Regions from separate parts of the Exiguobacterium sp. FSL W8-0210 genome, predicted to be linked through region 1. Evidence: riboswitches for the same ligand, from Rfam matches in the RefSeq annotation. Region 1 holds a riboswitch; each other region holds the start of a gene.

The links. A riboswitch is a leader RNA that binds a small molecule or an ion and turns the genes downstream of it on or off. The one in region 1 is predicted to bind thiamine pyrophosphate.
Region 2: it holds a riboswitch for thiamine pyrophosphate, as region 1 does, so the genes downstream of both, thiD (bifunctional hydroxymethylpyrimidine kinase/phosphomethylpyrimidine kinase) here and tenA (thiaminase II) in region 1, are expected to answer to the same signal.
Region 3: it holds a riboswitch for thiamine pyrophosphate, as region 1 does, so the genes downstream of both, MKY22_RS06340 (thiamine phosphate synthase) here and tenA (thiaminase II) in region 1, are expected to answer to the same signal.

What each region holds. Positions count from the first base shown of each region.
Region 1 is NZ_JBBOUK010000001.1:994,971-999,156, forward strand. It holds gene abc-f (ribosomal protection-like ABC-F family protein) at 1-729, opposite strand, end outside; gene MKY22_RS05130 (hypothetical protein) at 802-1,032, shown strand; gene MKY22_RS05135 (DUF1002 domain-containing protein) at 1,009-1,890, opposite strand; TPP riboswitch at 2,085-2,191, shown strand; gene tenA (thiaminase II) at 2,265-2,960, shown strand; gene MKY22_RS05145 (hypothetical protein) at 3,012-3,320, shown strand; gene MKY22_RS05150 (glycoside hydrolase family 3 protein) at 3,351-4,186, opposite strand, start outside.
Region 2 is NZ_JBBOUK010000001.1:581,260-585,445, reverse strand. It holds gene thiE (thiamine phosphate synthase) at 1-29, opposite strand, end outside; gene thiM (hydroxyethylthiazole kinase) at 19-786, opposite strand; gene thiD (bifunctional hydroxymethylpyrimidine kinase/phosphomethylpyrimidine kinase) at 767-1,570, opposite strand; TPP riboswitch at 1,687-1,797, opposite strand; gene MKY22_RS03035 (murein hydrolase activator EnvC family protein) at 1,861-3,138, opposite strand; gene MKY22_RS03030 (murein hydrolase activator EnvC family protein) at 3,341-4,186, opposite strand, start outside.
Region 3 is NZ_JBBOUK010000001.1:1,231,446-1,235,631, reverse strand. It holds gene MKY22_RS06360 (ThiF family adenylyltransferase) at 1-234, opposite strand, end outside; gene MKY22_RS06355 (thiazole synthase) at 231-995, opposite strand; gene thiS (sulfur carrier protein ThiS) at 998-1,198, opposite strand; gene MKY22_RS06345 (FAD-dependent oxidoreductase) at 1,195-2,139, opposite strand; gene MKY22_RS06340 (thiamine phosphate synthase) at 2,136-2,729, opposite strand; TPP riboswitch at 2,812-2,914, opposite strand; gene nagZ (beta-N-acetylhexosaminidase) at 2,971-4,186, opposite strand, start outside.

The sequences.
Region 1 (4,186 bases):
CGCGCTGTAATTCCCTATATAGGTTGTCAGTTCACCGTCCTCGAGTTCAACGATCGAGGTGACGACGGCGTCTAAGAAGACCCGGTCGTGAGAGACGAGCAGGATGGTTCCTGTGTAGTCCCGTAAGAACTGCTCCAGCCATTCCACGGCAGCTAAATCGAGATGGTTCGTCGGTTCGTCAAGAATGAGCAGATTTGGCTCCATGAGTAACATGCGACCGAGACAAATCTTCGTCTGTTCACCACCGCTCAACTGGTGGAAAGGACGAGTGAGTAACGGACGAAGGTGTAACCCGTTCACCATGCGCTCGATCTTCGAGTCGAGTAGATAGCCATCCTTTTGTTCGAACGCATTCGTCGCTTCCGCATATCGCGCGAGTAACGCATCAAGATTCTCTGGTGCTGTCGCCATCATTTGCTCCAACTGTTGCATCCGAGAACGGATCACGAGAGTCTCTGCAAACGCTGTCCAAAGGACGTCGAGTCCGGTCAGCGTCTCACTATATACAGGAAGTTGTTCCAAATAGCCGATCGTCAAACCGCTCTTTTGATAGATGACACCACCGTCCGGTTGCTCAAGGCGAGCAAGCAAGCGGAGTAATGTCGTCTTACCACTCCCGTTTCGTCCAATCAGACCGACACGGTCGTGTTCGTTTAAGAAGAGGGAAACATCCGCTAAGATCGTCTCGCCTCCGAATTGTTTTGTCAGGTGTTGAATGTCGCAAATCATCATATTCAATTGATCCTTTCGCGCGCATCAAAAAAGGAGAGCGCAAATAGCACTCTCCCTAACGTGTGAAAGATGCGCTTTGCAGTATTTTTCATTCATGAAGTTCTTAAAAAAGGACAGACGGGTGCCTTAGAACGCCATTTCATGAAAAATCGCGCGCAACAGATACAATTGTTCCATCAACCAGTGTTTGCACGCGGCAAAGTCCATCTTTTCACACCACCTTTCGTTTCAGATACATCTAGTTTACTATTTTTTTGTCAGTTAAGGAAGTCTGAATTATTTGAACACACCCGCGATTGAACTGAAGAAGTCACTGAGTCCATCAAATAATTTAGCGAAAAATCCTTTCGTTTCTTCTGAAGTTGCGAACGCGTGGATGTCTTGTCCCGCATTTTTCAATCCACTCTCGATTTGTCCCCAGTTGATGTTCGCTTGCTCCATTTGATTGAATAGATTCGTCAACCGGTCCATTTGTGCGTCAGACAACTGGATATTGTTGTTTTGAATGACTTGGACGATCAGGTTTTCGATCTCGACTTTGGTTTCCGGTTTTTGATTGGCGATCTCAGCCTTGATCTCATTCATTAAGTCAGCGACTTTATCCGTGCCGACCGTTTTTCCGACGTCTGATGTGACCGATAATTCTTGCTGTGCTAAATCCTTGCGTTCGTCACTTAACTTAATTCCCGTCTCAGCGGAAGTTTGATCGTACGCTTTCATGATTCCTGTCAGTGCCGATGTCCCGGTCACCTTGTAGGGAGAAGTGATCGTGATGTCGGCATCTTTGACACCCGCTGTGACGAGAGCGTTGAGATACATATCCTTCGTCACCCATGTGATGTTCTCCGTCGAGACGGAAAGTCCATCTCCTTTTTCCGTCAGTTCAATCTTAGCCGAAGAATACATGTTGCCACCTTTTTGCGACTGTGGAATGTTTTTCCCGAGATATTTTTCTTCGTCAGCAGAGGTTGCGATGATCGGCGTGATGCCTTCCGGTGCATTGAGACGGGAAAGCACCCATGCTTTATCCTTTGCGCCGAGTGACTCCCCGAGTGTGACGATCGTCTTATCGACGACTTGTTCGGCGGATGCGGCTGTTGGGAGTAATAAAGCAGAAGCGATAACGGCTGACGCCATGATTTTTGTTGGTGTATGCATAATGAAATCCTCCAATTTGTAAGTAACAGAATAAATTATAGTATCAGGTACTAAAGTTAGTGTACGAGAACGAAAGAAGTTCGGAATCGGTCTGTAGATGGAGACGGCATCCGTCTTCTGACACTCCATAGTATAGCGAAAAGAGGACAACTTGACTTCCATTTTCAGCATGCTATAGTGGATGGGAATCGAATAATGACCACTAGGGGAGTCGGTAGGCTGACTGAGACGAACGAAGACGTTCGGACCCTTTGAACCTGATTAAGTTCGTACTTACGGAGGGAAGTGGCGTCAAGTCTTGTTCTTCTTGCGCCATGCCCGTGTGTTTCGGGGTGGTGTTTTTTCGTTTCATACCAAACGAGGAGGATGAGATCATGACATTCACACAAGAAATCAAACAAGCGGCACAAGCGTATTGGAACAGTAGTTTTACGCACCCATTCGTTCAAGGAATCGGAGAGGGGACGTTACCACTCTCGAAATTTCGGCATTACGTCATGCAGGATGCCTATTACTTAAAACACTTTGCGAAGATTCAAGCGAAGGCAGCGTCAAAAGCGGACGACTTCGCGACGATCGCGACACTTGCCGAACATGCTACTTCGACTTACGAGGCAGAACTGAGCTTACATCAATCATTTTTTAAGCCGCTCGGTATTACGGCAGCAGACCTTGAAGCATTTGAACCGGCACCGACAGCATATGCGTACGTCTCGCACATGCATCATGCGAGTGAAGGAACGCTTGGTGAGACGATTGCTGCCATCTTGCCATGTTACTGGTTGTATTATGAAGTCGGGCAACAATTACTGACGTGTACACCGGAAGAAAAAATCTATCAGCAATGGATCGACACGTATAGCTCGGAATGGTTCGAAAAGGTCGTCTTTGAACAGATTGCACGGCTTGATGCGCTGGCGGAGCAAGCGAGCCCAGCGGAACGCGAGCGAATGAAACGTCATTTCGTGACAAGTTGTTACTATGAGTTACTCTTCTGGCACATGGGGTGGACGGAAGAGACGTTTGCGTCAGTTTACGAAACGATTCCGGCACGAGAGGTATCTTCTTGAATCACTAAATGGTAGAATTAGGAATACCATTTAGTGAGAGTTGGGATTGGAATGGAAATCATCGTGATCGCACTTGTGATTCTCGCGGCATATGTCGTGCAACAGGTGCTCGGAAAAGTAAAAGTGAGATTTGTTGGGTACATCATTCCCATCTTGATGGCGGTGTACGGAACATATGCTACGATTCAGAATTTTCAGGGGTTGCTTCAGTTCGGTTTTACAACGGGGAGTTCCATCGCGACTATCCTAGTCGTCATCCTCTATGTTTCGTTGACTTATTCACTTCATCGTGTCTACAAGCGTTCGAAAGAAGAAGCCGAATATCCGTATCAATCGTTAAAAGACCGAGGCATCCTTTAAGGAGCTTCGGTCTTTTGGTGTATCACGTCATCATTTTTTCCAGTTTTTAAAGCCGTCACCGAATTCGAGATGCAGTTGATCGGTAAAGACACCGTTCTGAAAGACCGGCACATCTACCGGTAAAGTGCCTTGCGGTTTGAACGTTCCGAAGATCGCTCGGATACCTGCAGGCAGGTTCGGTCCCGCTGATTTCAGATTGCCTGCTTCGGAGTCTGGTCCGTTCGGGTCGCCTTTGAAGCCATAGACGAGGACGTGTGCCGGTGCGTCCGGTTGAACGGCGACATCGTATGGGTTACGGAGACTGAGCAGGACGGATGGTGAATCCGTTTGTTTCGCATAGCGGAAGATCGAAGCCGGAACCGCTTGTTCTGGTGCAGTAGGTAGTAGTTTAGCACTCGTGTTGACGTTGGAACCGACGATGATGTAATCTGCTGCATCGAGTTGCGCCCGTAATGTCGGGTTTTGGTCGAGCGGTAGCGTAGTAGTTGAGTAATTCGCTGTCGTCACGTGCCAGTTCCGATTCTTCGGTAGGGACGCGATCGTTTTTTTCATGCTGTCCGTTTGATCCGTCGCAGGAGCGATCACAAGAACATTTGCATTCTTTTTCGGTTTGAATGGTAACGTCCGCTGATCATTTTTCACGAGTGTGACCGCGGCTTCCGTCATCGCGCGTTCTTTTGCTTTATGCTCGGGACTGCCGACGATTTGGTTCGAGTGCGCGATTTTTTCAGCTAGGGATGTCGTGTCAGTCGTACCGTTCCAAATCCCACGCTCTGCTTTTAGCGTCAAGATTCGTTCAACCGATTGATCAATTCGTTTCTCTGAAAGGCGACCGTCTTTGACTGCTGCGATCACATCCTTGAAAA
Region 2 (4,186 bases), 410 kb from region 1:
ACTGCATAGATGGAGTAATCAATTGACACGTTCTGTCACCTCCACCAGATCTTGCACCGTCATGAGGCTGATGGCATTGAACAACTCTCGTTTAAAATCACCAAGACCTTGCGCGGAGGCTGCTTGTTCTCCTGCTTTTCCCATGACGAATGTCCCGTGGACAGCCGCCTCAAATGCCGTATATCCTGCACCGAGGAAGCTCGCAATCAAGGAGGCCGTCATGCAGCCCGTACCCGTGATGTCTCCCAAACGTGGTGTTCCTACATGTAATTCCATTTCACGCGTTCCATCCGTGATGTAGTCGTTCGGACCTGTCACGACGAGGACAGATTGGTGTTTGCGAGCGAATGCACGAATGCTTTCTCGATCCATCATTGCATCTCCCGCAGCATCGACTCCCTTAGTTCGCCCATCTTCCCCAAGTAACGTCTTGATTTCAGAAGCATTTCCTTTAATGACCGTACACCCGAGATCAATGAGTTCTTTAGAAAAGGCAGTACGTAATGTCGTTGCCCCTGCTCCAACTGGATCAAGAACGATTGGGACATTCAAACGTCCCGCTTCACGTGCTGCGAGTCGTTGAGCTGCTTGCATGTCTGCATCAATCGTACCAATGTTTAAGACAAGAGCTTGTGCGAGTCTAACCATCTCTTCTACTTCACGAATGTCTTCCGCCATGACGGGTGATGCTCCAACAGCGAGTGTGACGTTTGCGCAGTCGTTGATCGTCACCGTGTTCGTCAGATGGTGAATGAGTGGTTTGTGTTCAAGAATGGTCGTAAACATGTGTATCCCTCCAAAGTGAGTGAAAATGATGTGTCGGTCCAATACCTTGTCCGAGGGCAAATCCATGACGAATTGCCTCCGTGACATAGCTCTTTGCCTGTCTTACACTATCTGTTAAATCTTCTCCAAGCGCCATCCGCGCCGCAATCGCCGCAGATAAGGTACAACCAGTTCCATGAGTATGTTGATTGTCTAACCGTTCCGATGTGAAGCGGTGTTCCACTTCCCCATCAAACAACAAATCCGTCGCAGCTCCTGAGAGATGTCCACCTTTTAGTAATACTGCCCCTGTCTGTGTAGCCAATTGATGCATCGCCAGTCGCATTTCCTCTAGATTGGTCACTGATCGTCCTGTTAACCGCTCCGCTTCCGGTAAATTCGGTGTGACGAGTGTCGCAAGCGGCAGAAGTTCTGAAATCAATGCTTGTTCAGCTTCCGTCCGCAATAGGGCATGACCACCTTTAGCGACCATGACGGGATCTAATATGATAGGAACTGTCTGTTTGCGGAGATGTGTAGCAATGACACGAATCGTCTGCGCATTCGAGACCATCCCGATTTTGATCGCATCGACACGAATGTCTGAAAAAATCGACGTTAACTGGGCATCTACGATTTCTGGGGACAACTCTTCCACCGCTTGAACACCCAACGTATTTTGCGCCGTGACGGCTGTCAGGACGCTCATTCCATAAACCCCTAAAGCCGAAAAGGTTTTTAAATCTGCTTGAATCCCAGCTCCACCACCGGAGTCGGATCCTGCAATCGTCAGTACATGTTTCATGTTCTTTTCACCTTCCCATCGAGCAATGTAAGGGAGTCGTGACCGACAAAAAAAAGCGTCGACCGCTGTAAAAAAGCAGTCGACGCTATACGAAAGCGTTATACACGCATTCCGGTATCCGTTCGGCTCAACTTTCCTACGCTGGTATTATCCAGTTCAGGTAATAGGGTCGAAAACAGATTGGTTTTCCTCTCAGCCGGATTCCTCCAGCTCCCCTAGTTGCTCAAGTATTCGTTTCGCCTTAACTGTAGCATAGAGAAGAAAAAAAAACGAGCCGAAGCCCGTTTTGATTACAGATATGCTAATGGATTGACTGCATTTAGAGGAGAAGAGGCACTGTATTGATAGCCTCCGACATGTAGTTCGAAATGTAAGTGTGGTCCTGTTGAATTCCCTGTACTACCAAGTGTCCCGACTTGCTGACCTTGAGAGACCGTTTGTCCTGCACGAACCGATAATGAACTCATATGTGCGTAGACAGTCGTGTACACTTGTCCATCGAGGAAGTGAGAAATCATGACATGATTGCCGTAAGGTCCACCACCTGATGCTGTAATGACCGTTCCAGCTGCTGCAGCGACGATTGGAGATCCGACCGAACCACTGAAATCAACACCGTTGTGGAACGTATAACCGTTCGCGCCGCTTGCTGGTCCGAATCCTTGTGACACTCCACCAGAAGATGGTCGAACGAATTTCCCTCCACTCGAAACAACCGGCGGGACAACAGAATCAGTTGATTCCGAACTCTTACCTGCTTGTTTTGCTGCTTGAGCATTCGCTTTAGCGGCTTTTTCGGCTGCCGCTTTCTCCGCTGCTGCTTTTTCAGCCGCTGCTTTAGCAGCTGCCTTCGCTGCCGCAATTGCACGTTCTTGCGCTTCGAGAGTCGCTTGAAGTTCTTTTGCGTCTAACAGTTCTGTCGTGAACTTCGTCTTCCCTTTTCGTAATTTCTTCAGCGTGGCACTACGTTCTTTCATTTGAAGCTTTAACGCTTTCTTTTGTTCAAGCAATACTTTCTTTTCTTGCATTTGCTCCGCTTTTTTCTCAACGAGCGCTTGTTTTGCTTCTGCTAATTTTTGTTGCGTTGCGATGTAATCCGAAATCATTTTATCGTCTTGCTCAGCGATTTTTTTCCCCGCCATGACACGGCTGAATAAATCACCTAAATCCTTCGATCCAAAAATGACTTCTTCCCATTTAATCGAGTTTCCATCGTTCTCTTGGAAAACACGCAAACGATCACCGAGTAGTTCTTCCTGTTTCTGTAACATTTCTTCGTAACGGACGATGTCTACCTTTAACTCATCGATTCGAACGTTCAACTGTTCGATTTGTTTATTTTTTTCAGAGACTTGGAAAATCTTTTCGTTGATTGCTGCGTCAATTTGATTGATTTGACGTTGCTCTTTTGAGATTTTAGCTTCTTGTTTTTTGATCGCTTTTTCAAGTTTACGTTGTTCAGCGGCATTTTCAGCCTTTTTTTCTTTAATGGTCGCTGCTGCGATCGGTTGCGTTCCTGTTATAAGTAATGCTCCTAAAACAATGGTAGAAATTAGTTTTTTTAGCATATATCGTTTTCCTCACTTATGTTTTTTTCATATTTTATTATAGTATTCAAGTTTCTCTCATATCTGAAATAGATTATAGCACCGTAATCGTTTCAAAAAAATTTCATTTACATTTCAAATGAAAACGATTTTTTGTAATATATGATTTGTTTTTTGAAAATGACAAAAAAAGAACCGTTGCATATGCAACGATTCTTTACGATTAAAACATCGACATTGGATTGACTGAGTTAGCTGGACCTGTTGCACTGTAGCTGTATCCACCAACGTGAATTTCGAAGTGTAAGTGTGGACCTGTTGAGTTTCCTGTGCTACCACGTGTACCGATTTGTTGACCTTGGCTGACACGTTGACCTGCACTAGCGTTCAATGAACTCATATGTGCATAGACTGTCGTATATGTCTTCCCGTTCAATTGGTGAGCGATCATGATGTGATTTCCGTAAGGTCCGCCACCTGATGCTGTAATGACTGTACCAGTTGCAGCTGCCACGATTGGCGTGCCAACTGGACCACCGAAGTCAATCCCGTTATGGAACGTATAACCATTTTCTCCGCCTGCAGAACCATACCCTTGTGTCACAGCACCAGCAGTTGGATGAATGAAGAGTCCGCCTGATGATGGTGACGGTTTAGGTGTCGCTGGAGCTGACGGCGCTGGAGCTGGCGCAGTTGGTGCTGGTGTAGATGGTTTTGGTGCCGATTGTTTTGTCGAACCAGAAGGTTTTGCTGACTGCGCTGCCTTCTCTTGTGCTGCTTGCTGAGTTGCTGCTTCTTTAGCGGCTTGCTCTTCTGCTTCTTTTTGAGCTGCTGCTTGCGCTGCTTCAGCTTCTGCTCGTGCTTTTGCTTCACGTGCAGCTTGAGCTTGACGTTCTTTTTCGATTCGCGCTTCACGTTCACGCGCTGCTTTTTCAGCTGCAATCGCTTTTTCTTGAGCAATCAAAATTTGCTGGACTTCTTTTGCATCCATCAATTGTGTTTCGAACTTTTCTTTTTTCTTACGTAGTTCTTTTAAGCGTTTGTTCCGCTCTTTTAATTGTGATTCAAG
Region 3 (4,186 bases), 240 kb from region 1:
TACGATGTGACGCGCATCGTCCTCGGTATAAAGCTGTTGTCGTTGTAGATTACTCCACTCGACATAATCGCGGTCGACGATTCGGACGACACCGACACCGGCGCGGACGAGTTGCTCTGCCGACGCCGTTCCGAGCGCTCCCATGCCGATGATCAGCACCTTCGCTGATGCCAAGCGTGCTTGTCCCGCTTCCCCGATCGGTTGAAATCGAGTTTGCCGTGAGTAACGGTTCATCGAATCAATCCACTCGTTGGACTACTCGCGACCGCATACTGTTTCTTCTCGATACGTCCCGCTTCGTAACCGAGGCGCCCTGCTTCGACAGCTAGTCGCATCGCACGCGCCATCTTGACCGGATCTTGGGCATGGGCGACAGCTGAGTTCAATAAGACACCATCCGCACCCAGTTCCATCGCATAGGCGACGTCGGTCGGTGAACCGATCCCGGCGTCGACGATGACCGGGACCGTCGTCTGCTCGATGATAAATCGCAAGTGGAGCGGATTGAGGATACCTTGTCCGGAACCGATTGGTGATGCAGCCGGCATGATGGCGTGACAACCGATTTCCTCGAGTCGTCGTGCGAGCACGACATCGTCTGACGTATACGGTAAGACGATGAAGCCTTCTTTGAGTAATTCTTCAGAAGCCCGTAACGTCTCGATTGGGTCCGGTAGTAACGTCTTATCGCAACCGATCACTTCGACCTTCACCATGTCACACATACCGGATGCCCGCGCAAGCTTTGCTAACCGAACAGCTTCCTCCGCCGTCTTAGCACCGGCCGTGTTCGGCAGTAAATCGTACTTCGCTAAATCAAGCGACTCCAAGAAATTCGCTTGTTGTTTGTCGAAGATGTCGAGCCGACGGACGGCGAACGTCAAGATTTGTGAAGCAGACGCATCGATTGCTTCTTGCTGTACGGTAGCATCCGTATATTTCCCTGTTCCGAGCAATAACCGTGATTCAAATGTCTTTTCTCCAATTTTCAGCATGTTTATCCTCCTCCTACGAAATGAACGATTTCAAATGTGTCATTGTCCCGAACGACTGTCTGACCGTACGCCATGCGATCGATGATTTGTCGATTCTGTTCGACGATGACGAGCTTTTCCCCTAAGCCGAGTTGCGTGAGCATGTCCTCGATCGTTTCAATCTGATCGATCGTGTGGTCATTGCCGTTAATCGTAATGTTCATCGGACTTCCTCCTTCTGAATCAACCGTAATGTATTTACCAAGACTTCCGCTGTCGCCGGTGCGAGTAATATGCCATGCCGATGATGCCCCGTCGCTAGGAAGATCCGACGGGATGAATCGGCGACTCCGATATATGGCAAGCCGGACACCGTTTGTGGCCGTACACCGGACCAGACTTCTTCGATGACCGCGTCACGAATCGGTGGATACAGTCGTTCTGCTGCTTGAAGCAACGACGTGACCCCTGCGACACTGACACCGACCGTCTCGTCGTGCGGCAGTTCGGTCGCACCGATCAAAATCCGACCGTCTGCTTTCGGAACGAGGTAGACGGCGTCGTCAAACAGGATCGAGCGTAACGGCTGACCCGCGAGACGGACGGCGAGACATTCTCCTTTGACTCCATATGTCGCAATCGAAATACCAGCTGTATCGAGCAAGGCTTGCGACCCGCGTCCGGCAGCGACCGTCACCGTTCGTCCGGTCCACGTTCCCGCATTCGACTCGACCCTGATGAAGTCATCGCTCTCTTCGATGCGTGTGACATCTACCTGTTCTTCAATCGATATACCACGTGCGTGTAAGGCATACATCAATGCAGTCGTCAGTCGTCGTGGATCGATTTGACCGACCATTGGAAACAGATGCTCGCGTCCTTTACGCTTTAACAAAAACGGTTGTTCCCGGTACCCACAATCGATGCCAGTCTCTCGCTCGAGGCGACGAGCAAGCAACGGATACAGACGACGACTTCGCGCGGCAAGTGCATGCAATTCCTCTCTGAGCTCGATGTCCGTCGCAAGCATCCCGGCAGCCGCGCGACTCGTTCCTTGTCCACCTGCTCCGCGTTCTAAGACGACGACGGATTCATTCTGACAGGCGAGACCGTAAGCAAGCGTCAAACCGATGACTCCACCGCCGATGATGATGTGATTCGTCATACCCGTACCCCCTGATAATGCTTGACGGCGGCGAGTGGATCCGATTGACCGAGAATACCCGATAAGACGGCGATTCCGGTTACACCGGTCGCTACGATTTCAGGCATGCGTTCTGGTGTGATCCCGCCAATTGCAATGACTGGTTTCGTCGTGAAGGTGACGACTTGCTTCAAGGCGTCAATACCTCGTGGTGGCATGTCCGGCTTCGACGCTGTCGGATAAATATGACCGTACAGCAGTCGGTCGGCTCCTTCCGCTTCTGCTGCCAGTGCCTCTGCTAGTGAATGGACCGATTTCCCGATGACGAGATTCGGAAAATGACGTCGCACATCGCGGACACGCAAGGAACGGCGCGTCAGCTGCACACCGATGCCGGCGACATGGGCGACGTCGACCCGGTCATGAACCGTTAACTGTTCAGGCGAATAACCATGCCCAAGGAGTGCTTCAATCAGATCAAGTAATTCTGCCGCCGATAAGTTCGGTTCACGTAGATGCAGCTGATTCGTATAGGGTTGAAGGGATTGAAAGGTCTTTATTTCGTCAAGCGGATTAATGGATCCCGTCGAAATCAGATGTAAACGCATCATGTTCTTCCTTTCCATACGAAAAAGGACCACTCCCGATGTTGAAAGGAGTGGTCCGAAAATGCGCTGAAGCGCTAAGGATATCTAGGGTTTCGAGCCACTTCCCTCCGCTAGTACGAACTAGATCAGGTTCAAAGGGTCCGGATACTTCCGTCTCAGTCTGCTGGGAGACTCCCCTAGTGTCTTTTCGTGTTTAATTGGCTTGCCCCATTAGTCTAGCATGAGTCGCTTTGCTTCGCTAGTCCTAGTTGAGCGCTTCCACTTGCTGAATCAGCTCCGATTTCGTCGGTCGCTGTTGCTCTTGGCTGTCGGCATACGTCTGCTTTAGCTTCAGGATGCGCATTACTTTAGCGTCGAGCATCTCCGGCGTCAGCGTTTTGTCTTTGACGGCTTGCATCACTTCGGCATGGACCTTTGTGTAAGCACCTGCCTCTGAAAACATTGCCATATCAGCTCCGTTGACGAGCGACTGACGTGCCGCTTCCGCGAGACCATATTGTTTCGTGATCGCTCCCATGACGAGATCATCCGTGATGATGACACCGTTGAATCCGAGTTGCTGACGCAAGAGGTCAGTCAAGATCGGCTTTGAGAGCGAGGATGGATGCTGATTGTCATACGCGGGATAGAGAATATGGGCAACCATCACCATCTCGGCGCCCTCTTGAATCGCTTCTTTAAACGGTAACAGTTCCGTCCGCTTCAATTCTTCCTTTGATGCCGTCACTTTCGGTAGCCCGACATGGGAATCAACACTCGTATTGCCGTGACCGGGAAAATGTTTGACGACTGGAATCGTTCCCGTCTCCTGCATCCCGTGCATCAGGGCCGTACCAAGCGTCGCGACGGTCTTCGGATCAGCACTTAACGCACGGTCGCCGATGATCGGATTGTTCGGATTACTGTTGACGTCAAGGACCGGCGCGAAGTCCATGTTGAAGCCATAAAAACGTGACAAATGTCCGAGCGTACGTCCGACGTCTTCCATTTTCACTTCATCTGCTCCTTGCGCCATCCGTTGACTCGTCGGTAAACGTAATCGTTGATCCGGTACCCGGCTGACGCGTCCGCCTTCTTCATCAATCCCGACGAAGGCATACGGTTTTTGGTTCGTCTCTTGAATCGCACGCGTGAACGTCAAGAGTTGCTCTTCCGACGTAATGTTTCCGCCGAGCAATAAGACCCCGCCAATCGCATGCGTCTGTAACAATTTCCGGTCAGCTGCTGAAAGTTCCGTGCCGGCGACTCCGATGTAGAGCAGTTGATCGATCTTTTCTGACGTCGACATCGCTTTAAGTTGATGCTTTAATCGTGCTTGTTGTTGTGCTTCCTTTGTCGGCTCAGGCTTTGGTTTCTTCGCCTCCGTCGGTTGCTTCGTTGCTGGTTGTGATGGTTTCGTTGGTTCCGTCGTCTCCTGCGCACACCCTGCAAGCAACAGACAACCGATTAGTACGGTTTTC